Linked DNA regions of Accumulibacter sp.. The protein of the gene in region 3 interacts with the protein of the main gene of each other region in a pairwise test. Links are inferred from orthologs where the notes say so. Each region holds a gene or a part of one and is shown on either strand. Other genes may lie near its edges. The genes, in order: zapD, V5B60_RS09390 and ftsZ.

Evidence for each region.
Region 1: the proteins of ftsZ (region 3) and zapD interact in binary tests that used the Escherichia coli proteins (3 or more experiments, as listed by UniProt). The link is inferred for Accumulibacter sp. from one-to-one orthologs.
Region 2: the proteins of ftsZ (region 3) and V5B60_RS09390 interact in binary tests that used the Escherichia coli proteins (3 or more experiments, as listed by UniProt). The link is inferred for Accumulibacter sp. from one-to-one orthologs.

Annotation. Positions count from the first base shown.
Region 1 is NZ_JAZKUG010000001.1:538,914-545,943, reverse strand. The notes cover bases 1,892-4,640. They hold zapD (cell division protein ZapD), read right to left. Parts: upstream 3,776-4,640; coding sequence 3,008-3,775; downstream 1,892-3,007. Other genes in these bases: V5B60_RS02470 (SPOR domain-containing protein), read right to left, coding at 4,456-4,640; coaE (dephospho-CoA kinase), read right to left, coding at 3,836-4,459; V5B60_RS02485 (TolC family protein), read left to right, coding at 2,307-2,711; V5B60_RS02490 (ammonium transporter), read left to right, coding at 1,892-2,275. In the rest of the region: mltA (murein transglycosylase A), read left to right, coding at 1-896; more of V5B60_RS02490, read left to right, coding at 1,073-1,891; more of V5B60_RS02470, read right to left, coding at 4,641-5,154; V5B60_RS02465 (TrpB-like pyridoxal phosphate-dependent enzyme), read right to left, coding at 5,154-6,515; speD (adenosylmethionine decarboxylase), read right to left, coding at 6,573-6,992. UniProt on the Escherichia coli protein: Cell division factor that enhances FtsZ-ring assembly. Directly interacts with FtsZ and promotes bundling of FtsZ protofilaments, with a reduction in FtsZ GTPase activity.
Region 2 is NZ_JAZKUG010000001.1:2,161,098-2,168,150, reverse strand. What follows is about bases 1,371-4,142. They hold V5B60_RS09390 (rod shape-determining protein), read right to left. Parts: upstream 3,393-4,142; coding sequence 2,349-3,392; downstream 1,371-2,348. Other genes in these bases: gatA (Asp-tRNA(Asn)/Glu-tRNA(Gln) amidotransferase subunit GatA), read left to right, coding at 3,789-4,142; gatC (Asp-tRNA(Asn)/Glu-tRNA(Gln) amidotransferase subunit GatC), read left to right, coding at 3,496-3,792; mreC (rod shape-determining protein MreC), read right to left, coding at 1,377-2,300; mreD (rod shape-determining protein MreD), read right to left, coding at 1,371-1,372. In the rest of the region: mrdA (penicillin-binding protein 2), read right to left, coding at 1-766; more of mreD, read right to left, coding at 848-1,370; more of gatA, read left to right, coding at 4,143-5,258; Asp-tRNA(Asn)/Glu-tRNA(Gln) amidotransferase subunit GatB, read left to right, coding at 5,368-6,822; V5B60_RS09370 (hypothetical protein), read right to left, coding at 6,868-7,053. UniProt on the Escherichia coli protein: Forms membrane-associated dynamic filaments that are essential for cell shape determination. Acts by regulating cell wall synthesis and cell elongation, and thus cell shape.
Region 3 is NZ_JAZKUG010000001.1:1,013,591-1,020,760, reverse strand. The notes cover bases 1,459-4,347. They hold ftsZ (cell division protein FtsZ), read left to right. Parts: upstream 1,459-2,264; coding sequence 2,265-3,431; downstream 3,432-4,347. Other genes in these bases: lpxC (UDP-3-O-acyl-N-acetylglucosamine deacetylase), read left to right, coding at 3,526-4,347; ftsA (cell division protein FtsA), read left to right, coding at 1,459-2,199. Outside these bases: V5B60_RS04485 (D-alanine--D-alanine ligase), read left to right, coding at 1-217; V5B60_RS04480 (cell division protein FtsQ/DivIB), read left to right, coding at 221-973; more of ftsA, read left to right, coding at 970-1,458; more of lpxC, read left to right, coding at 4,348-4,455; V5B60_RS04460 (hypothetical protein), read left to right, coding at 4,460-4,648; V5B60_RS04455 (DciA family protein), read right to left, coding at 4,635-5,069; V5B60_RS04450 (dihydrofolate reductase), read right to left, coding at 5,158-5,688; V5B60_RS04445 (thymidylate synthase), read right to left, coding at 5,698-6,519; V5B60_RS04440 (hypothetical protein), read left to right, coding at 6,688-7,170. UniProt on the Escherichia coli protein: Essential cell division protein that forms a contractile ring structure (Z ring) at the future cell division site. The regulation of the ring assembly controls the timing and the location of cell division.

The DNA.
Region 1 (7,030 bases), 480 kb from region 3 along the record:
CGGCCGCCGCCGCCAGGGCCTTCTTCGAGTCACGGCTGCAACCGTGGCTGCTGACCAATCCCGACGGTTCGACCCGCGGTCTGGTGACCGGCTACTACGAGCCGCTGCTTCGCGGCTCGCGCACGCGTGGCCAGCCCTACCTGCAGCCGGTGCTCGGCGTTCCCCCCGACCTGCTGACGATCGACCTCGGCAGCGTCCTGCCCGAGCTGAAGAACATGCGCCTGCGCGGTCGCCTGCAGGGCAACCGGGTCGTCCCCTACCTCTCGCGTGCCGAGATCGGCAAGCGTGCGAACGAAGGCGGCGAACGGGTGCTGCTCTATGTCGACGATCCGGTCGAGCTCTTTTTCCTGCAGGTGCAGGGTTCCGGGCGCGTGCAGTTGTCGGATGGCAGCACGCTGCGGCTGGCCTATGCCGACCAGAACGGCCACCCCTATCAATCGATCGGTCGCGTGCTCGTCGATCGTGGCGAGATGAGCCTCGAACAGGCATCGATGCAGTCGATCAAGCAGTGGGCGCGCGCCAACCCGAGCCGGGTCACCGAACTGCTGAACGCCAATCCGAGTTACGTCTTCTTCCGCGAGGAAGCGATCCGCGGCAAGGAGGGCGACGGCCCGAACGGCGCACTGGGCGTGCCGCTGACCCCAGAGCGCAGCATTGCGGTCGATCCCCGACATGTCACCCTCGGCGCCCCGGTGTTTCTGGCGACGTCCCGTCCCGATTCGGTGCAGCCCTGGCGACGGCTGGTGATGGCGCAAGACACCGGCGGCGCCATCCGCGGCGTCGTCCGGGCCGACCTCTTCTGGGGCTTCGGCGCCGCTGCCGGCAACGAGGCCGGGCGCATGAAGCAGCAGGGGCAGATGTGGGTCCTGCTGCCAGCCGGGGCCGCACCACCGTAGGTCGCGGCTGAGCTCTCGGAGTGCCCCGTCGCCCCGTTCTGGTGCGTAGACTCCCGCTGATGCATCCTGATTGTGCGCGGAATGGGCGCATGCCGTAGATGATGGTCGATTCCGGGGCATGACAACCCTGGAACGGGATTTGCTTGTTGGCTCCATCACGAAATCCTGGAGGAGCCATGGAAGCACTCAAGTCTGGTAGCGACGTCCTCTTCATCCTGCTCGGCGGCATCATGGTGCTGGCGATGCATTCCGGTTTTGCCTTTCTCGAGCTGGGGACCGTCCGCAAGAAGAGCCAGGTCAACGCGCTGGTGAAGATCCTGACCGATTTCTCGGTGTCGACCATCGCCTATTTCTTCGTCGGCTACAGCATCGCCTACGGCGTCAATTTCTTCGCCGGCGCCGACACCCTACTGGACAAGAACGGCTTCGAGCTGACCAAGTTCTTCTTCCTGCTTACCTTCGCTGCGGCGATTCCGGCGATCATCTCGGGCGGCATTGCCGAACGCGCGCGTTTCTACCCGCAGCTGGCGGCGACCTTCCTGATCGTCGCCCTGGTCTATCCGACCTTCGAGGGCATCGCCTGGAACCAGGCCTTCGGCATCCAGGCGTGGCTCAAGGCGACCTACGGCGAGGAGTTCCATGATTTTGCCGGTTCCGTCGTCGTGCACGCGATGGGTGGCTGGCTCGCCCTGCCGGCGGTTATCCTGCTCGGCGCGCGTCACGGTCGCTACACGAAGGAGGGCAGGGTGTCGGCGCACCCGCCGTCATCGATCCCCTTCCTGGCTCTCGGCGCGTGGATCCTCACCGTCGGCTGGTTCGGCTTCAACGTCATGAGCGCGCAGACGATCGACAAGATCTCCGGGCTGGTGGCGATGAACTCGCTGATGGCGATGGTCGGCGGCACCCTGGTGGCGATGGTCGCCGGCAGGAATGACCCGGGCTTCGTGCACAACGGTCCGCTCGCCGGTCTGGTGGCCGTCTGCGCCGGCTCCGACCTGATGCACCCGATGGGCGCCCTGGTCGTCGGTGGTGTCGCCGGCGGCCTCTTCGTCCTGATGTTCACGCTGACGCAAAACCGCTGGAAGATCGACGACGTTCTCGGCGTCTGGCCGTTGCACGGGCTGTGCGGCGCCTGGGGTGGCCTCGCCGCCGGCATCTTCGGCAGCAAGGCGCTCGGCGGTGTCGGCGGCGTCGCGTTCATGCCGCAGCTCCTGATGACCCTGCTCGCGATCGGCATCGCGCTGGTGGGTGGCACCGTGGTTTACGGGTTGCTGAAGAGCACCGTCGGGCTTCGTCTCGATCGCGAGCAGGAGTTCAACGGCGCCGATCTCTCGATTCATCGCATCACGGCAACGCCGGAACGCGAGACGAACTGGTAGGGGCTCGGAGGGCCTCTACCCGCTGCACTCGATGCTCGCGCAGGGGATTGGCGGCAAGCATGGCTCCGCGGCGACGCTGATCGTCGTCCTCGGCGTCGCCCGCGAAAACTCCGCGCTGCCGAAGCGCAACCTGGAGGCCACCGAGCGCCGGTTCAAGCATGGCAACGACTCGGAAGTCGACGTGCAGCAGGCGAAATCGCAGTACCTGAGCACGCTCGCCACGATCCCGCAGATCGCGGGCAACCTGCGCCAGACGCGGAACGCGCTTTCCGTGCTGCTCGTCGGCCCACCGGGTCCGCAAGCGGAAATGGCGGCGGGACGGGAACGCACCCCGCGGACCGAACCGGCGATCGTCGTCGACATGTCGGCCGAGATGCGGCGGCGTCGCCCCGACGCGCGTGCGCCGAGATGCGCCTGGCGGCTCAATCGGCGCTGATGAAGCAGATTGCGCTGGAACTGCCTTGGCGAGCCTGCCTCCCAGAGGACATCCCGCCAGTCCTCGTTCGCCATGTGGACGACTTCGCGCAGTTTCTCGATCTTTCCGTCGCAAAGCTTGAGAACGGCGAATCTCAGGTTTTCCAGTGCGTATTCGTCGCAGTCACTGCAGTTGGGAAGGTTGTTCGCGCACTGTTCCGTGATGATGCGAACAACCTCCTCGACGTCGTCCGGCGGAAAGAGTCTCTCGACCGCTTTCGCGATGTTCGGTGTCAGCGGCAGCGCGATGTCGGCTGCCTACAGATTGCAGAACAGCATGTCGAACTCGACATCGGTGTCGCAGTGGCGCGGCCGATGGTCGCTGTCGGGGCGGGTGAAGCGGATGTTCAGCGCGTACTTGTTGGCGCTGATCTCCGGAATGTAGGGGTCGTGCAGCTTGAGCGAGATACGGACCATCTGTGACGTACTCTGGACGTTGCTGCCACCGAGCATGAGCTGGAACGCCCCACCGCTGGCGACATGGTGCTCGGAGCGGCCACTCGCGCGCAACAGGCGCAGGACGATCGTCAGCGCGTCACGCAGCGGCAACAGCGGTTGCAACCAGCCGAGCAGCGCCTCGCGGCGGACGTCGGGTGGCTGATGCCGCCAGTAGTGGTACGAGGGGAGGTCGAACTCGCAGACCCCGCCGGGGATGCTGGCACGACTCTTGATGCTCATCAGCCAGTCATTGTCGCGCAGGTGCTGGCCGATCTTGCCCGCCATTCCGAGCAGTGCCGCCGAAGCGTTTTCGATCTCGTACAGTGCGCCAGCGAGCGCGTCCTCGGATATGTCCGGATTGTTGCGAAACGCCAACAGGCTCTGACGTTGACGCTCGAGTTCCTGTATCAGGTCCATCTTCAGGTCGGCACGGCCGGACACGTCGAGGATCTCGAACAGGGTGAGGAGGACGACATGATGCTCCTGCGAGCCGTCCCGCTGCATGAAGCTGCTCAGTTTGTGGAACAAATCCTCCAGCCGCAACAGTGTGCGAATGCGCTCATTGAAGGGATATTCGTAGGTGATCACGCTGCCGCCGGCATCGGAATGGACGATTTCCGATGATTCTGAAGCATTTGCAGCAAAACCTCAACGGTCGACATGAGCTTTCGCCGCCGCCAGCTCAAGATAGCGGTGGTGCAGCGCCTCGACGCGTGGTCCGAGCAACTCGATCGTCCCGTCGTTGAGCACCACATCGTCTGCCACCGCGCGGCGCTCGTCGGCAGACGCCTGGCTGGCGATGATCGCGCGAACCTCGTCGGCGCTCAGTCCGCTGCGCGCCATCACGCGCGCCACCTGGACCTCTTCGCTGCAGTCCACGACCAGGATGCGGTCGCTCCGCTCCCGATAGGTCCCGGATTCCACGAGCAGTGGCACGACCAGGACGACGTAGGGAGCGGTCGCCACGGCCGCGCAGCGCTCTTCGCTCCGCTGCCGGATCAGCGGATGCAGGATGCCTTCGAGCCGTGCCTTGGCGGCAGCGTTCGCGAAGACCAGGCGGCGCATGGCGGCGCGGTCGAGGCTACCGTCCGCACGCACGACGCTACTTCCAAATGCACCGGCAATCGCCGTCATCGCGCCACCATCGGGCCCGGTCAACTGGTGGGCGATCAGATCGGTATCGACCAGCGCCGCGCCCCGTTCGGCCAGGAGATCGGCGACCGTGCTCTTGCCGCTGCCGATGCCGCCGGTGAGGCCGACGATGAAGCTCACGGCGCACCCGTCGCGGGCGCCGCACAGGCCTTGGCCGTGACCTTGGGCAGCCGGGCGGCGATCGAGCGCTGCAAGGCTTCGGCCTGCGCTGCCGGGCCACGGATCTCGAGGATCACGTACGCCGGTCTTCCCGTACGCTGGCCCATTCTTGCCGATTTGACGCCCTTCGCGCGCAGGGTTTCGAGACCGGCATTGGCTGCCTCCTCTGTTCGGTAGGTGCCGAGCGAGATCGCCAGCTGGTTCGGCCCACTGGCCTGGACGACGAAGAAATCGTCGACGCCAAGCTGCTGCAGCTCCGCCGTCTTCTTGCCGACTTCCTCCTTGCTGGCGAGAGGTGGGATGTAGACCCAGTAGCCACTGTTCTCATTCACCGTGCGACGGTTCGTCCGGAACTCGGCGAAGCTCTCGCGCAGCAGTTGCTCGACCTCGTCGGCCTCGCTGGCTGCCAGATCGCTCCAGATGCGGCAACTCTCGCTCGCCTTCTGCTCTCCGGGCGTGCCGCCATTTGCCCTGGCTTTGGCCGACGGTGGCGGTTCGCCGCGCGAGACGACGACGATGCGCTCGGGCAACAGTTGTTGCTCCACACGATGCGCATCGCCTTCGGCCGGGGCGCCCAGGTAGCCTCGTGCCCAGACGAAAAGCAGCAGGTTGGCGAGGACGAGGGCGAAGACGAGCGGGCGCAACGTGTTCACCATCAGAGCCTGGGCAGATGCTCCAGTGAAGCCCGGATCGCCTCCTGCGGGTACTCGAAGTCCTCGAGCTGGCCGGCGAAGTAACGGTCGTAGGCCGCCATGTCGAAATGGCCATGGCCGGTGAGGTTGAAGAAGATCGTCCGGCTCTCGCCACTCTCCCGGCAGCGCACGGCCTCGTCGATTGCCGCCCGGATGGCATGGTTCGACTCGGGCGCTGGAATGACGCCCTCGGCGCGCGCGAACATCACGCCCGCCTCGAAGGTTGCCAGTTGCGGTACTGCGACCGCCTCGATCAGTCCGTCGTGATAGAGCTGGGAGACGAGCGGTGAGTCACCGTGGTAACGCAGGCCGCCGGCATGGATGCCCGGCGGCATGAAGTCGTGGCCGAGGGTGTACATCTTCATCAGTGGCGTGAAACCCGAAGCGTCGCCGAAATCGTAGGCATAGGCGCCCTTGGTCAGCGTCGGGCACGATGTCGGTTCGACCGCCACCAGTCGCGTCGGGCGGCCGTTGCGCCCGCCGCTGGCATTGTCGGCGATGAACGGGAAAGCCACGCCGGCGAAGGACGAGCCGCCGCCACAGGGGGCAAAGATCACATCCGGCCAGTCGCCAGCCTTTTCGAACTGTTTCTTCGCTTCCTGGCCGATGATTGTCTGGTGCAGCGCGACGTGATTGAGCACCGAGCCGAGCGCGTAGCTGGTGTCGGAGCGCGCGGCCGCCTCCTCGACGGCCTCGGAGATCGCGATGCCGAGCGAGCCCTGGTTCTCCGGGTCGCGGGCGAGCAGATCGCGGCCGGTCTGCGTCATCGGCGACGGGCTGGCGAAGACCTCGGCGCCCCAAGTCTGCATCATCGAGCGGCGGAAGGGTTTCTGCTCATAGCTGATGCGGACCATGTACACGCGCACCTCGAGACCGAACATCTGGCCGGCAAAGGCCATCGAACAGCCCCACTGTCCGGCACCGGTCTCCGTGGTGATGCGCCGGATTCCCGCCTGCTGGTTGTAGTAAGCCTGCGGTACGGCGGTGTTGGGCTTGTGCGACCCGGCAGGGGAGACGCCTTCATACTTGTAGAAGATCCGCGCCGGCGTCTGCAGCACTTCCTCGAGCCGGCGGGCACGGATCAATGGCGACGGTCGCCAGAGGCGATAGATCTGCCGCACCGGCTCGGGGATCGGAATCCAGCGTTCGGCCGACATCTCCTGCTCGAGGATCGCCATCGGAAAGATCATCCCCATCTGCTCCGGCGACACCGGGCTGCCATCCGCAGCCAGTGGCGGTGCTGGCTGCGTTGGCATGTCGGCGACGACGTTGTACCAGTGGGTGGGGATTTCGGATTGATCGAGCGTGATGCGAAGCGATTCCACAAGGCCTCCCTGTTCTGTTTCGTGTCCGGTCCCCGAGTATACCCCGGGAACCAGCCGCTAATCACCGCTGACGGCGTGGTCGGCAGGGCTGCCGGTGGCCTGGTCAGCCGGGATGCCTCGCTGCAGTTCGCGCTGCACGAGCTGGCTCGGTGCGAAAGCGGCAATCAGCTGCCCGCAGGCTTGGCGGGCTGCGCTGCTGTTGTCCTGGCTGAAGTTGCAGACGTACAGGTCGAGCGTCACTGCCGCCGACTCCGGCCAGGTGTGCACCGCCAGGTGCGACTCGGCCAGGACGACCGCGCCCGTGGCGCCGGCCGGGTCGCTGTCGCTGCCGAACTGGTGGAAGACCTCGGCGAGTGGCGTCAGACCCGGCAACGAACAGACTGCGAGGCAAAGTTCGCGCAGGGCGCCGGCGTCATCGAGCAGTTGCCGGTCGCAGCGGCATCCGTAGAGTTCGGCAGTCAGGTGCAGGCCATGCATCGTCAGTCCCGGGACCGCCGGCAGGTGCGGCGCCGACT
Region 2 (7,053 bases), 1.1 Mb from region 3 along the record:
CCAGCGTCAGGGTCAGGTTGTTGCCCTGCACCGGAGCGCTGCGCGACAGGCTGCGCACGGCGCGACCGCCGGCGTCGATCTCGACCTGTTCGTAACCGGTCTCGCCGTGCAGCTGGAACTCGTACTTCTGCTCCACCCCCGACTTGCCGATATGGTCGGTTCCCTTGTAATTGTTCGTCTGTTCGTTGTCCTCGATGATCTCGAGGTCGCGCCTGTTGATCCGGCTGATGTAGCCGATGGCATGGGCACCGACCGAACCCTCGGGATAGTGGCGGAAAAGACGCGCCTTGACCTCGACGCCGGGAAAGAGGTAGCGGTTGGCTGCAAAGCGCGCCACTTCCTCCTCGCTCAGCCGCGAGCGGATCGGCAGACTCTCGAAGGTCTTGCTCTCCTCGAGCAGCCGGCGGAAGCGCTTCCGGTCCTTCGGCAGGATTTCGATCAGCTTGCCCAGACCTTCGATGGTGGCGTCGAGGTCGTCGACGCGCGACGGCGTGATCTCGAGGGTGAAGGCCGAGTAGTTGCGCGCCAGCACGGTCCCGTGGCGATCGACGATGACCCCGCGGTTGGGAACGATCGGCACCAGCGAGATGCGGTTGTCCTCGGCGCGGGTGGAGTAGTAATCGTGCTGTACGACCTGCAGGTGGAAGAGACGGGTAGCGAGGACGACGAAAGCGGCAAAGACGGCAAAACCTGCGAGGCTGACGCGAAAACGGAAGCGCTCGAGTTCGCGATCGGGAGCAACGAGCTGCGACTGACGAGCGAGCACGCGTACCCCCTTCAGTGAAGCGGCAGCGCCGGTACTGCGGAGGTTCCCCGTGGAGACCGCAGCAGAACTTCGGGCCGTTGCTCAGAGCGGACGATTGGCATCATGGTCGACGGACTGATGTTGTGGCAACAGGAGAACGAAGGTCAGCACAGGCCAGAGCAGGGTCGCCAGCAGAGGCCCCAGAAGGTAGCCGATGCCCGGGAATTCCCCACCAGCGACGGTGCGTACGGCGACCTGCACCAACGGCACCAGCAGCAACAGTGGAAGGACATGCAGCGCCTGCTGCGCGAGCGGGAACCAGAGGATCCGCCGCGACAGTGAGCCGCCCCCATAGACCGCCAGGACATAGGCCAGTGCATGCTGCCCCAGCAGTCCGGCATCGGCCACGTCCATCGCAATGCCGCAGAGAAAGGCGAGCCCCATCCCGACACGGCGCGGCTCGCGGACGCTCCAGAAGACCAGAACGAGCGCCAGCCAGTCCGGCAGGCCGGGCCAGGGAGCAGTTGGCAGCAGGTTCAACAGCAGCGCCGCAGCCAGACTGCAGGCGATGAACCACGGGCGAACCGGCAGCAGGATGCGGGCGGAAGAACGATAGCTGGTCTGCATGCGCCTACTCCCTCCTGAGTCGCTTCTTGCGTGCCGACGGTGACTTGAGCGCCTTCGCCTCGCGGCCTGGTTGCGCAATTTCCGCGGGCAGGGCAACCGGCGGCCGCTGCTCGAGAACCATCACCTCGCTGAAGTTCTCGACGCCCGCCAGCGGCATGCAGAAGATGCGGGCGAAGGAGTACGAGGTGTCACGCTCGACATGCACTACCCGGGCAACGGGAAAGCCGGGCAGAAAGATGCCGTCGAGACCGGAAGTCACGAGCTCGTCGCCGTTCTGCACGTCGGCGTTGGCCGGCAGGAAACGCAGCTCGAGCTGCCCGTTGCCAAGCCCGAAGACGACCGAGCGCTGACCGGTACGAACGATCTGTACCGGTACCGCCTGCTCCTTGTCGGTGATCAGGGTGACCTCGGCGACGAAGGGGAAGACCCGTGTCACCTGGCCAACGACGCCGGCGTCGTCGATCACCGGCAGGCCGGCGACAACCTGATCCTGTTGCCCCCTGTCGATGACGATGCGTCGTGTGTAGGGATCACGCGCCGTGTACAGGATCTGTGCCACCTGACCCCTGGCATGCTGCCGCTCCTTGACGCCAAGCAGCTTGCGCAGACGTTCGTTTTCGGCTTCCAGCTGCTGCGTGCGCAGCACGGTCGTCGCCTTTTCCATGCGAGCCTGCTGCAGACGGGCATTCTCCTCGCGCAGGTGGGTCAGGCTGACGAAGTAATCGCCGGCGCTGGCGACTGAATGCGCCGGCAGGTGCGCCAGTTGCTGCAGCGGCTGCGTGAACAGCGACAACGCCTGGCGCACGACCTCCAGCGCCTGCAGGCGCGCATCGACGACCAGAAGAGCAACCGAAAGCGCGACGTAGAACGAAAGCAGCGCCAACGGCGCCGGGCCGCGCTTGAAGAAGGGTGGCGGCTGGTTTTCCATCGCTCAGGCCTGGCAACTGGCAGCGCACGGCAGTGCCGCCGCCACGGATCAGTCGGAAGCGAAGATGCTGCCGAGATTGTCCATCTTCTCGAGCGCCAGACCGCAGCCGCGCGCGACGCAGGTCAGTGGCTCCTCGGCGACGATCACCGGCAGACCGGTTTCTTCCATCAGCAGCCGGTCGATGTCGCGCAGCAGCGCGCCACCTCCGGTCAGGACCATGCCCTTCTCGGCAATGTCGGCACCGAGCTCGGGCGGGGTCTTCTCGAGCGCCGACTTGACCGCCGAGACGACGCTGTTCAACGGTTCGGTCAGTGCCTCGAGGATCTCGTTCGAGGAGATGGTGAACTTGCGCGGAATGCCTTCAGCCTTGTTGATTCCCGACACTTCCATCTCGCGCACCTCGGCACCGGGAAACGCCGACCCGATCCGCTTCTTGATGTTCTCGGCGGTGTTCTCGCCGATGAGCATGCCGTAGTTGCGACTGATGTAGTTCATGATCGCCTCGTCGAGCTTGTCGCCGCCGACCCGCACCGAACCCGCATAGACCATGCCACCGAGCGAGATGACGCCGACCTCGGTCGTCCCGCCGCCGATGTCGACGACCATCGATCCGGTCGGCTCGGAGACCGGCAGACCAGCACCGATGGCTGCCGCCATCGGCTCCTCGATGAGGAAGACCTGGCTGGCACCGGCACCGATTGCCGACTCGCGGATCGCCCGCCGTTCGACCTGGGTCGACCCCGACGGCACGCAGATGATGATCCGTGGCGACGGTGACAAAAGGCGCGAGTCATGCACCTTCTTGATGAACTGCTTCAGCATCTGCTCGGTGACCGTGAAGTCGGCGATCACGCCGTCCTTCATCGGCCGGATGACGGTCAGCGCCCCCGGCGCCTTGCCGAGCATTTCCTTGGCCGACTTGCCGACCGCCTGGATGGTCTTCTTCGAGCTTGGACCGCCCTCGGTCCGGATGGCGACGACCGACGGTTCATCGAGAACGATCCCTTTCGAGCGCACGTAGATCAGCGTGTTGGCGGTACCGAGATCGATCGCCAGATCATTCGAGAAGTAACTGCGCAGAAAACTGAACATGCTTGCGAAATCCGTGATGGCCCCAAGCCGGGGCTGCGGTGGGAAAAACTTTTATGATACCTTATATGGCTCGCCCGTTTACCACCTTAGTGATTTCGTAACCATGTCGCTCACCCTCGACCAAGTCCACCGCATTGCCCACCTGGCCCGCATCGAAGTCGACGACACCGAGGCGCGCAGCACCCTTGGCCAGCTCAACGAGATCTTCGGCCTGATCGAGACGATGCAGGCCATCGACACGCAAGGCGTCGAACCGATGGCGCACGCGCAGGACCTGGCGCAGCGCCTGCGGCCCGACGGCGTGACCGAGAGCGATCAGCTGGCCTGGCGATCTGCCTTCCAGGCAATCGCGCCGGAGGCCGACGCAGGACTTTACCTCGTGCCAAGGGTCATCGAATGATCGAACACAGTCTCGCCGACATTGCGCAGGCCCTCGCCAGCCGACGAATCTCGAGCGTCGAGCTGACGACGCTCTACCTCGATCGCATCGCCCGTCACAACCCGCAGCTGAACGCCTTCATCACCGTCGCCCCGGAGCGCAGCCTGGCACAGGCGCGAGCCGCCGACGCGCGGCTGGCGCGAGGCGACACGCAGCCGCTGACCGGGATTCCGATCGCGCACAAGGATATCTTCTGCGCCAAGGACTGGCTGACGACCTGCGGCTCGAAGATGCTGGGCAACTTCGTCAGCCCCTATGATGCAACGGTGATCAGCCGCTTCCAGCAGGCCGGCGCGGTGCTGCTCGGCAAGACCAACATGGACGAGTTCGCCATGGGTTCCTCGACCGAAACCTCGTTCCATGGCCCGACAGCCAATCCCTGGGCACTCGATCGCGTTCCCGGCGGCTCGTCCGGTGGCTCGGCAGCGGCGGTGGCGGCCCGTCTGGCGCCAGCGGCAACCGGCACCGACACCGGCGGATCGATTCGTCAGCCTGCTGCCTTGTGCAACCTTTCCGGGATGAAGCCAACCTATGGCGTCGTCTCACGCTACGGCATGATCGCCTTCGCCTCGTCGCTCGACCAGGCGGGCCCACTCGCCCGTTCCGCAGCCGACTGCGCCTTGCTGCTCAACTGCATGGCCGGCTTCGACGAACTCGACTCGACGAGTCTCGACCGTCCGCGCGAGGATTTCACCCGCGAACTCACGGCTGCCACGGGCAGCAGGCCGCTGGCCGGACTGCGCATCGGCCTGCCGGAGCAGTTCTTTGGCGGCGGCTGCAGCCCGGACGTCATGCAGTTGATCGAAGCCGCCATTGCCGAATACCGCCAGCTCGGCGCCGAGACCGTGCCTGTCAGCCTGCCGAGCATGAGTCTCTCGGTCGCCGCGTACTATGTGATCGCACCGGCAGAGGCGAGCTCGAATCTGGCACGCTTCGACGGCGTCCGCTACGGCTACCGCGCCCCCGCCTACGACGACCTCACCGACATGTACTGCAAGACCCGCGCGCAGGGCTTCGGCGCCGAGGTCAAGCGCCGCATCCTGATCGGCACCTATGTCCTCTCGCACGGCTACTACGACGCGTATTACCTGCAGGCCCAGCGCATCCGCCGGCTGATCGCCGACGACTTTGCCGAGGCTTTCCGACAATGCGACGTCGTCCTCGGGCCGACCAGCCCGAGCACCGCTTTCCGGCTTGGCGAGAAGGCTGCCGATCCGGTGCAGATGTATCTCTCCGACATCTACACCATCGCCGTCAATCTGGCGGGACTGCCGGCGATGTCGATTCCCTGCGGCTTTGCCGGCGGCCTGCCGGCAGGCCTGCAATTGATCGGCAACTACTTCACCGAGGCTCGGCTGCTCGACGTCGCCCACCGCTATCAGCAGGTGACCGACTGGCACCGGCAGTGCCCGGCCGGTCATGCCTGAGAGGCCAAAGCTTCCGGTCGGGCAGGCCGCCGACCCGGCGACCCCGTTCCGCCCCGTCGCGACCATCGCCGCCCGGCGGCTGCGGCCCTTGTAGAGTGAGCAAGCAAAGATGAAACACTGGGAAGTCGTCATCGGCATTGAAACGCATGTCCAGCTGTCGACCGCGTCGAAGATCTTTTCCGGCAGTTCGACCGCCTTCGGTGCTGCCCCCAACCTGCAGGCCAATGCCGTGGATATCGCTCTGCCCGGGGTGCTGCCGGTACTCAACAAGGCGGCCGTCGAATGCGCCATCCGCTTCGGTCTCGCGGTGGGCGGCGAGGTCGCCGCGAAATCGGTCTTTGCGCGCAAGAACTACTTCTATCCAGACCTGCCCAAGGGCTATCAAATCAGCCAGTACGAGCTACCCGTGGTACGCGGCGGCGGTCTGCCAATCCAGTTCGGCGAGAAGGAGAAGCTCATCTCCCTGACGCGGGCCCACCTCGAGGAGGATGCCGGCAAGTCGCTGCACGAAGGACTCGGGCCAACCGCCCAGGGCAGATCGGGAATCGACCTCAACCGCGCTGGCACGCCGCTGCTCGAAATCGTCAGCGAGCCCGACATGCGCTCCGCCGTGGAAGCTGTCGCCTATGCCCGGGCGCTGCACGCCCTGGTTCGCTGGATCGGTATCTGCGACGGCAACATGCAGGAAGGCTCGTTCCGCTGCGATGCCAACGTTTCGGTCAGGCCGGCCGGCGAAGTGCGTCTGGGTACCCGGCGCGAGATCAAGAACCTCAATTCCTTCCGCTTCCTGCAACAGGCGATCGACTACGAGGTGCAGTGGCAGATCGCCACCATCGAGGACGGCGGCATCATCGAGCAGTCGACGGTGCTGTTCGACCCCGCTGGCGGCGAGACGCGGGCCATGCGTTCGAAGGAGGACGCGCACGATTACCGCTATTTTCCCGACCCGGACCTGCTGCCCCTGATCATCGACCCGCAATGGGTCGAGCAGGTACGCGCCGAACTGCCCGAACTGCCGGCCGCCAAGCGCGAGCGGCTGATCGCCGACTGCGGGCTGTCCGCTTACGACGCGCGCGTGCTGACCGCTTCACTCGATCTGGCGAACTACTACGAAGCGACGGTGGTCGCGGCGGGCAGGGAAAACGCCAAGATCTGCGCCAACTGGGTCATGGTCGACCTGGCGGCACGACTGAACCGGGAAGACCGAGAGATTGGCCAATCACCGGTCTCGGCGACGCAACTCGGCCGACTGATTGCCCGCATCGCCGACGGCACGATCTCGACCAGCATGGCCCGCAAGGTCTTCGATGAACTCTGCAACAGCGGGCACACCAGCTCTGCCGACGAGATCATCGCCCGCGAAGGGTTGCAGCAGATCAGTGACGACAGCGCCCTGACGGCGCTGATCGACGACTTGCTGGCTGCCAATCCGGGAATGGTTGCCGAGTTCAGGTCGGGCAAGGAAAAGGCGTTCAACGCCCTGGTTGGCCAGGTGATGAAGGCAACGCGTGGGCAGGCCAACCCGCAACGGGTCAGCGAACTGTTGCGTCACAGGCTCGGCTGACCCGGCAGCCGGCAGCCGCCTCGCGGAGCGATTGTCGCGGGACCGTCACGGCCGTCCCGAAGGCGGCCGCTTCGACAGCTCGACGAAGCGCCGCAGATCGTCGTCGTACTTCAGACGGATCGCTTCGCGATCCTTCTTCTTCGATTCGATCACCGACTCCTGCGCCCTGATCTCCTGGTCTGCATCGCGCAATCCCTTGGCCACGTCGACCGGCAACTGCCGGTTCTTGTA
Region 3 (7,170 bases):
ACTGGCCCTGGAGGCCTTTCGCGTCCTCGGCGGTCGCGGCTGGGGGCGGGTGGACTTCCTGATGGACGAAGCCTGCGGTGGTCGGGCCTACCTGCTCGAAGTGAACACCTCGCCGGGAATGACCGACCACTCGCTGGTGCCGATGGCGGCTCGCGCCGCCGGCATCGGTTACGACGAGCTGGTGGTCCGCGTCCTGGCGCTGGCCACCCTGGGATGAACGATGTGGCACAAACCACACCTGCTGAAGGCAATCGCCGATCTGCTCCTTCTCGCCGCTGGCGCAGCCTTCGTGGCGGCTGCGCTCGTCTGGGGCTCGGCGCGCCTGCGCCTGTTCCCGCTCGGCGAAGTGCAGGTGCTGGGCGAGCTGCGGGTCGTGCAGCGACACGAGCTGGAGGAAGCTTTGGCCGGCTTGTTGGGTGGCAACTTTTTCACCGTCGATCTCGAGGCGCTGCGGCGGGCAATCGAGGATCTGCCGTGGGTGCGCCGCGCCGAATTGTGGCGCCGCTGGCCATCGCGCATCGAAGTGCGCATCGAGGAGCAGAAGGCTGCAGCGCATTGGGGAGACGGGAATGGCGAGCTGGTCAACATTTTCGGCGAGGTTTTTGCTGCCTCACTTCCCGACGAGCAGCGGCTGCCCAGGCTCAGTGGACCGAGCGGCTCCTCACGCGAAGTCCTGCGTCGCCATGGGGAGTTCGTCGAGCTGCTCAAACCGGCGAGCCTGCGGCCAGCGCAACTGAGCCTGTCGCCGCGCCTGGCCTGGGCGGTGAAGCTGGAGGACGGCATGCTGGTTGAACTGGGACGCGAGCAGGCGAAGGCACCGATCCGCACGCGCCTGCAACGATTCGTCGAGTACTACCCGACCATGCCGGACGCCCGCCACGGGCGGCCGGTCGCGGTAGACATGCGGTATCCGAATGGTTTCGCACTCCGCTTCGCGGCCAGTGCGGTTCAAGAGGTCAAAGGAAAGAGATGAGCAGGGATAGCAAGGATCTGATCGTTGGACTCGACATCGGTACGTCGAAGATTGTTGCGCTGGTGGCCGAGCTCACTCCCGAGGGGCGGCTCAACGTCATCGGCATGGGCTCACAGGAGTCGAGGGGGCTCAAGAAGGGGGTCGTCGTCAATATCGAGGAGACGGTTGCGACGATCTCGCGCGTCCTCCAGGAAGTCGAGCTGATGGCCGACTGCAAGGTGCGCGATGTCTACACCGGGATTGCCGGCAGCCACATCCGCAGCTTCAACTCGAACGGGATGGTGGCCATCAAGGACAAGGAAGTCACACCGATGGACGTCGAACGGGTCATCGAGACGGCGCGCGCGATGCCGATCCCGGCCGACCAGGAGATACTCCACATCCTGACGCAGGAGTTCATCATCGACGACCAGGACGGCATACGCGAGCCGATCGGCATGAGCGGCTTCCGCCTCGAAGTCAAGGTGCACATCGTCACCGGAGCCGTTTCCGCCGCCCAGAACATCGTCAAGTGCGTGCGCCGCTGTGGCCTCGAAGTCAATGACCTGGTCCTGCAACCCCTGGCGTCGAGTTGCGCGGTCCTTTCCGATGACGAGAAGGATCTCGGCATCTGCCTGATCGACATCGGTGGCGGCACGACCGATCTCGCGGTGTGGACGCAGGGGGCGATCCGCCACACCTCGGTGATCCCGATTGCCGGTGACCAGGTGACCAACGACATCGCCATGGCGCTGCGCACGCCGACACGAGAGGCGGAGGACATCAAGCGCAAGTACGGTTGTGCGCTGGCGCATCTCGCGGATCCCGAGGACGTCCTTGATGTCGCCGGGGTCGACGACCGTCCCTCGCGCAAGCTGTCGCGTCGGGCGCTGGCCGATGTCATCCAGCCGCGCGTCGAGGAACTCTACGAACTGATCCAGGCGGAACTGCGGCGCTCGGGTTTCGAGGATGTCCTGTCATCGGGAATCGTCCTCACCGGAGGCGCCTCGGTGATGCCCGGGATGATCGAACTCGGCGAAGAGATCTTCCACATGCCGGTGCGCCTGGGCGTGCCGAAGTATCAGGGGGCGCTTGCCGATGTGGTTCAGAGCCCGCGGTTCGCGACTGCCTGTGGCTTGCTGCTCGAGGCCCACACGCAGCGCAAGCGCGGTCTCAAGGTGCGCGAGACGCGCGATGTGAAGCAGGTTTTCGGTCGCATGAAGTCGTGGTTCGAAAAGAACTTCTAAGCCTGTCAGCGATGACGAGAGGCGTTTCTTGGGTTTGGTGAAATTTTTTTGCAGAGGAGGCGACAATGTTTGAAATCATCGAGAAGGAACAGAGCGAGCGCGATACCGTGATCAAGGTGATCGGCATCGGTGGCGCCGGCGGCAACGCCGTCGATCACATGATCCGCGAGGGCGTGAACGGCGTGGACTTCATTACCGCCAATACCGATTCGCAGGCGCTTGGCCGCAGCATTGCCCTGCAGAAGCTGCAGCTTGGCAAGACCGGCCTGGGCGCCGGCGCCAAGCCGGAAGCCGGCAAGAGCGCGGCGATTGAGGAGCGCGAGGCGATCGCCGCTTCGCTGCAGGGTGCGCACATGGTGTTCATCACCGCCGGCATGGGCGGAGGCACGGGTACCGGTGCCGCGCCGATCGTCGCCGAGGTGGCGCGCGAACTTGGCGTGCTGACCGTTGCCGTCGTCACCAAGCCTTTCGCTTTCGAGGGCAAGCGGCTGAAAGTCGCCGAGGTAGGGATTTCCGAGCTGCAGAAGCACGTCGATTCGCTCATCGTCATCCTCAACGACCGTCTGATGGACGTCCTTGGTGAGGACGTCTCGATGGATGAAGCCTTCCGCGCGGCCGACAACGTGCTGCGCAACGCCGTCGGCGGCATTGCCGAGATCATCAACTTCCCCGGGTTGGTCAACGTCGACTTCGAGGATGTGCGGACGGTGATGGGCGAGATGGGCATGGCGATGATGGGCTCGGCGAACGCAGCCGGTGTCGACCGCGCGCGGATCGCTGCCGAGCGCGCGGTTTCGTCGCCCCTGCTTGAAGGGGTGAACCTCTCCGGTGCCAAGGGCGTGCTGGTCAACATCACGGCCTCCCGCTCGCTGAAGATGAAGGAAGTCAACGAAGTGATGAACACCGTCCGCGCGTTCGCCGCAGACGATGCGCACATCATCTTCGGCGCCGTCTACGATGAGCAGATGGCTGAGGAGATCCGTGTCACCGTGGTGGCTACGGGCCTCGGCCAGGCGCAGGCCAAGCAGCGCCCCTTCGAGGTGATCCGCAACGTCGACCGTCAGGCGACCGGAACCGACGGACCGTTTGGCGGCGGCGCCATCGATTACTCCTCTCTGGACCAGGTCCCGGCGATCGTCCGCAAGGGACGCAGCGCGACAGTCGAAGCGCTGGCCAACAGCGGCGTCGACCGTTACGACATCCCCGCCTTCCTGCGCAAGCAGGCCGACTGAACGCGATCTCCATGCCTCCTCTGCGGGAATCGGCGTCTGTCCGGGCCGCCCGGCCTGTGCTAGAATCAGCCGATTCCCTCCTTTTTTCAGACACATGTTGAAGCAGCGAACGCTCAAGGCTGTCGTCAGCGCGGCTGGCGTCGGCCTCCATTCCGGCGTCAAGGTGAACATGAGCCTGCGTCCGGCGGCGCCGGGAACCGGCATCGTCTTTCGCCGGATCGATCTCGATCCGCCTGTCGACCTGCCGGCATCGGCATTGCTCGTCACGGACACCCGCATGTGCTCGTGCGTCGAGCGCGATGGCGCCAAGGTCGGGACGATCGAACACCTCATGTCCGCCTTCGCCGGACTCGGGGTCGACAACGCCTTCGTCGACGTCGATGCCGCCGAACTGCCGATCCTCGACGGTTCTGCTTCGCCCTTCGTCTTCCTCATCCAGTCGGTTGGCATCGAGGAACAGCCGGCGGCCAAGCGATTCATTCGCATCAAGACGCCCGTCGAGGTGCGCGAGGACGATCCGGCCGGCGCGAAGTGGGCCCGGCTCGATCCTCACGACGGCTTTCGGCTGTCTTTCTCGATCGGCTTCAACCACCCGGCGATCGATCGCACGGGGCAGCACGTGACGATTGATTTTGCCGACCATTCCTATGTGCGCGAAGTGGCGCGGGCGCGGACCTTCGGTTTCATGCAGGAGGTCGAGTGGCTGCACGAGAACGGTCTGGCGCAGGGCGGTGGGCTCGACAACGCCGTCGTCCTCGACGAGTATCGCGTGCTCAACGCCGACGGCTTGCGTTACGACGACGAGTTCGTCAAGCACAAGGTGCTCGACGCGATCGGTGACCTGTACCTGCTTGGCCACCCGTTGCTGGCCGCCTTCAGCGCGCACAAGTCGGGACACGCCCTGAACAACCTGCTGGCGCGCAGGCTGTTGGCCAGCCCCGAGGCGTGGGAGTTCGTCAGCTTCGAGAACGGTGACCTGGCGCCGCAGGCCGTGGCCCGCTGGCTGGAATCGCCGGCTTTCTGAGCGGATGTGGCTGCTCCGCCTGCTCGCCGTCCTGACGGTGCTGGCAGTGGCCGCGGGGGCCGTGCTCTTCGTCTTCACCCGCGACAGGCGCTATCTGACTTTCTCCTGGCGGCTCTTTCGCTACTCGTTGCTCGTCGCGCTGCTGGTCTTTGCGCTGATGATCATCGAGCGGGTCGCCGTCATTCCTGTCTAGCCGACCGCGCCAGCAGGCGCTCGACGGCCTGGCGCAGCGGCGACGCGGGGAGTGACTCGCGCAGGGCAGTCAGGCGCTCGCGACTGCCGGCGGTGAGCGGCCTGGATTGCGGCGTTGCCGTCGGGATGCGCGTCAGCGGCGCATGGACCCGGATCTGCAGGCCGCGACAGTCGATGCCCCGTCGCGTGACTTCGTCTGCCAGCGTTGGCGCGAGCTGTCGCAGTTTCGCCGCGACAGCCCCGTTGTGCGCGTGTATGACCAGGATGCCCGACTTGAAATTCGCCAGGTTGCTCGCCTGCACGAGGTGCGCCGGCGCGACACGCCGGAAGACGTCGTCCAGCCGGCGCAACAGTTGCGCGTGCGCCAGGACCTTTGCCGCGCCATCTGGTGCGCCGAGAAAGCGGTGCAGGGTTTCGGCCATCTGCCGCGGCCCTCACGAAGGACGATGGCCGCATGCTATCCGCTTGCCGAGCCCTTGGCAATCAGCTCTGCCAACCACCAATCCCCGGTCAAGAGGCCGCTGGTACCGAGAGCTGCCGCTGCGCCCGTTCGTAGATGACGAAGTCGAAATCGGGCACGGTGCCACCCTTGCTGCCCGGCGAAGAACCGACGCGGCGTGAAACCTCCCGCCATTGCCCTGCCGGCAGTTCGGGAAAGAATGCGTCGCCGCTGGCTTCGGCGGCGACCTCGGTCAGGTACAGACGGTCCGCCAGCGGCAGCGTCTGACGATACATCTCGGCACCGCCGATGACGAACACCTCGCCGGCGGCACCGGCGATCTGCAGCGCTTCCTCGATCGAGCTTGCGCGGCTGGCGCCGGGCGGCCGGTAGCCCGGATTCCGGCTGACGACGATGTTGTGCCTGCCGGGCAGTGGACGAAAGGCATCCGGCAGCGATTCCCAGGTCTTCCGGCCCATGATCACCGGTTTGCCGCCGGTCGTCGCGCGGAAATGGCGCAGGTCTTCGGGCAGGCGCCAGAGCAACTGCTGGTCCCTGCCGATCGCCCGGTTTCGTGCCACGACGGCGATCAACGAGATCATCGCCGGCACCTAGACGGCAACCGCCCCCGCAATGTGCGGATGCGGATCGTAGCCCGCGAGCTCGAAATCCTCGAAGCGGAAGGCGAACAGGTCTCCGACTGCCGGGTTCAGCCGAATCCGCGGCAGGCCGCGTGGTTCACGGGTCAGCTGCAGCCGCGCCTGATCGAAATGGTTGCTGTAAAGGTGGGCATCGCCAAAGGTGTGCACGAATTCGCCCGCACGGTAGCCGCAGACCTGTGCCAGCATCAGTGTCAGGAGGGCGTAGGAGGCGATGTTGAAGGGAACGCCAAGAAAGATGTCGGCGCTGCGCTGGTACAACTGGCAGGACAATCGGGATCGTTGGTCCCGGTCGTCGGCCGGCGCGGGTGCGACGTACAGCTGAAACAGGGCGTGGCAGGGCGGCAGCGCCATGCGCTCGACGTCGCCCGGGTTCCACGCCGTAACCAGATGGCGGCGTGAGTCGGGATGGTGCCTGAGTCCATCGACCAGTTGCGCCATCTGGTCGATCTGTCTGCCGTCTGCCGTCTGCCAATGACGCCATTGATGGCCGTACACCGGCCCGAGATCACCGTTCGCGTCGGCCCATTCGTCCCAGATACGGACCCCGTTGTCCCGCAGGTAGCGGATGTTCGTCTCCCCGCGCAGAAACCACAACAGCTCATGCACGATCGAGCGCAGATGAAGCCGTTTTGTCGTCAGCAAGGGGAAGCCGTCGTCGAGCGCGAAGCGCATCTGCCAGCCGAACACCGACCGCGTACCGGTGCCCGTACGGTCCCCCTTCGCGCAGCCCTTGTCCAGCACGTGCTGCATCAGGTCCAGATACTGCCTCATCCCTTGCCCCAGCCGATGTCCCGTGCCCAATTGTAAGCCATGCTGGGGTGACGGCCTGCCCCAAGCCCCAGTAATGTTGCCGACCGACATGGCTGCGACCTCGCTCCTGCTCGCATGCATTACAATTGCTCTTCCAACTTGGCGACCCGTGACGAGGCCGGCTCACCGATGATTCTCAACCTGTTCCCGCAGCGTCCCGACCATCCGCTGGCTGATGGCAAGGAGTTGAAGCGGATCGTCGCCGAGCTGTTGGTCGCCCGGCCCGCCAACGCCGTCGAGGAGGTGACGACCTGGTTCGAGTCGCTCAAGCATGCCCGCAACTTCCGCGTCGATCGCTACTTCGATGTCCTGCGCCAGCTCGATGAGGCCGCCCAGCCGCATCTGCGTCGTCTGGGGCGGGACTACGTGCAGTCGCCACACCTCTCTCCGGCCGAGCGAGGCCGCATCTGGACGCGCTGCCACGTTTTCTGCGTCGAAGTCGCAGCGAGTTACGCGCTGTGTCTGTCGCGCGCACGGCTGGAACCGCGCAGCAAGGGCAGCGATGCACTCAAGGCGTCACTTCCCCTGATCGAGGCGCGCCTGCTCGCGGCGCGTCGCTGTCAGCTGAAGTGGCTCGCGTTCCGCTACGCCGCCGCCGGTGCGGAAGTCTGG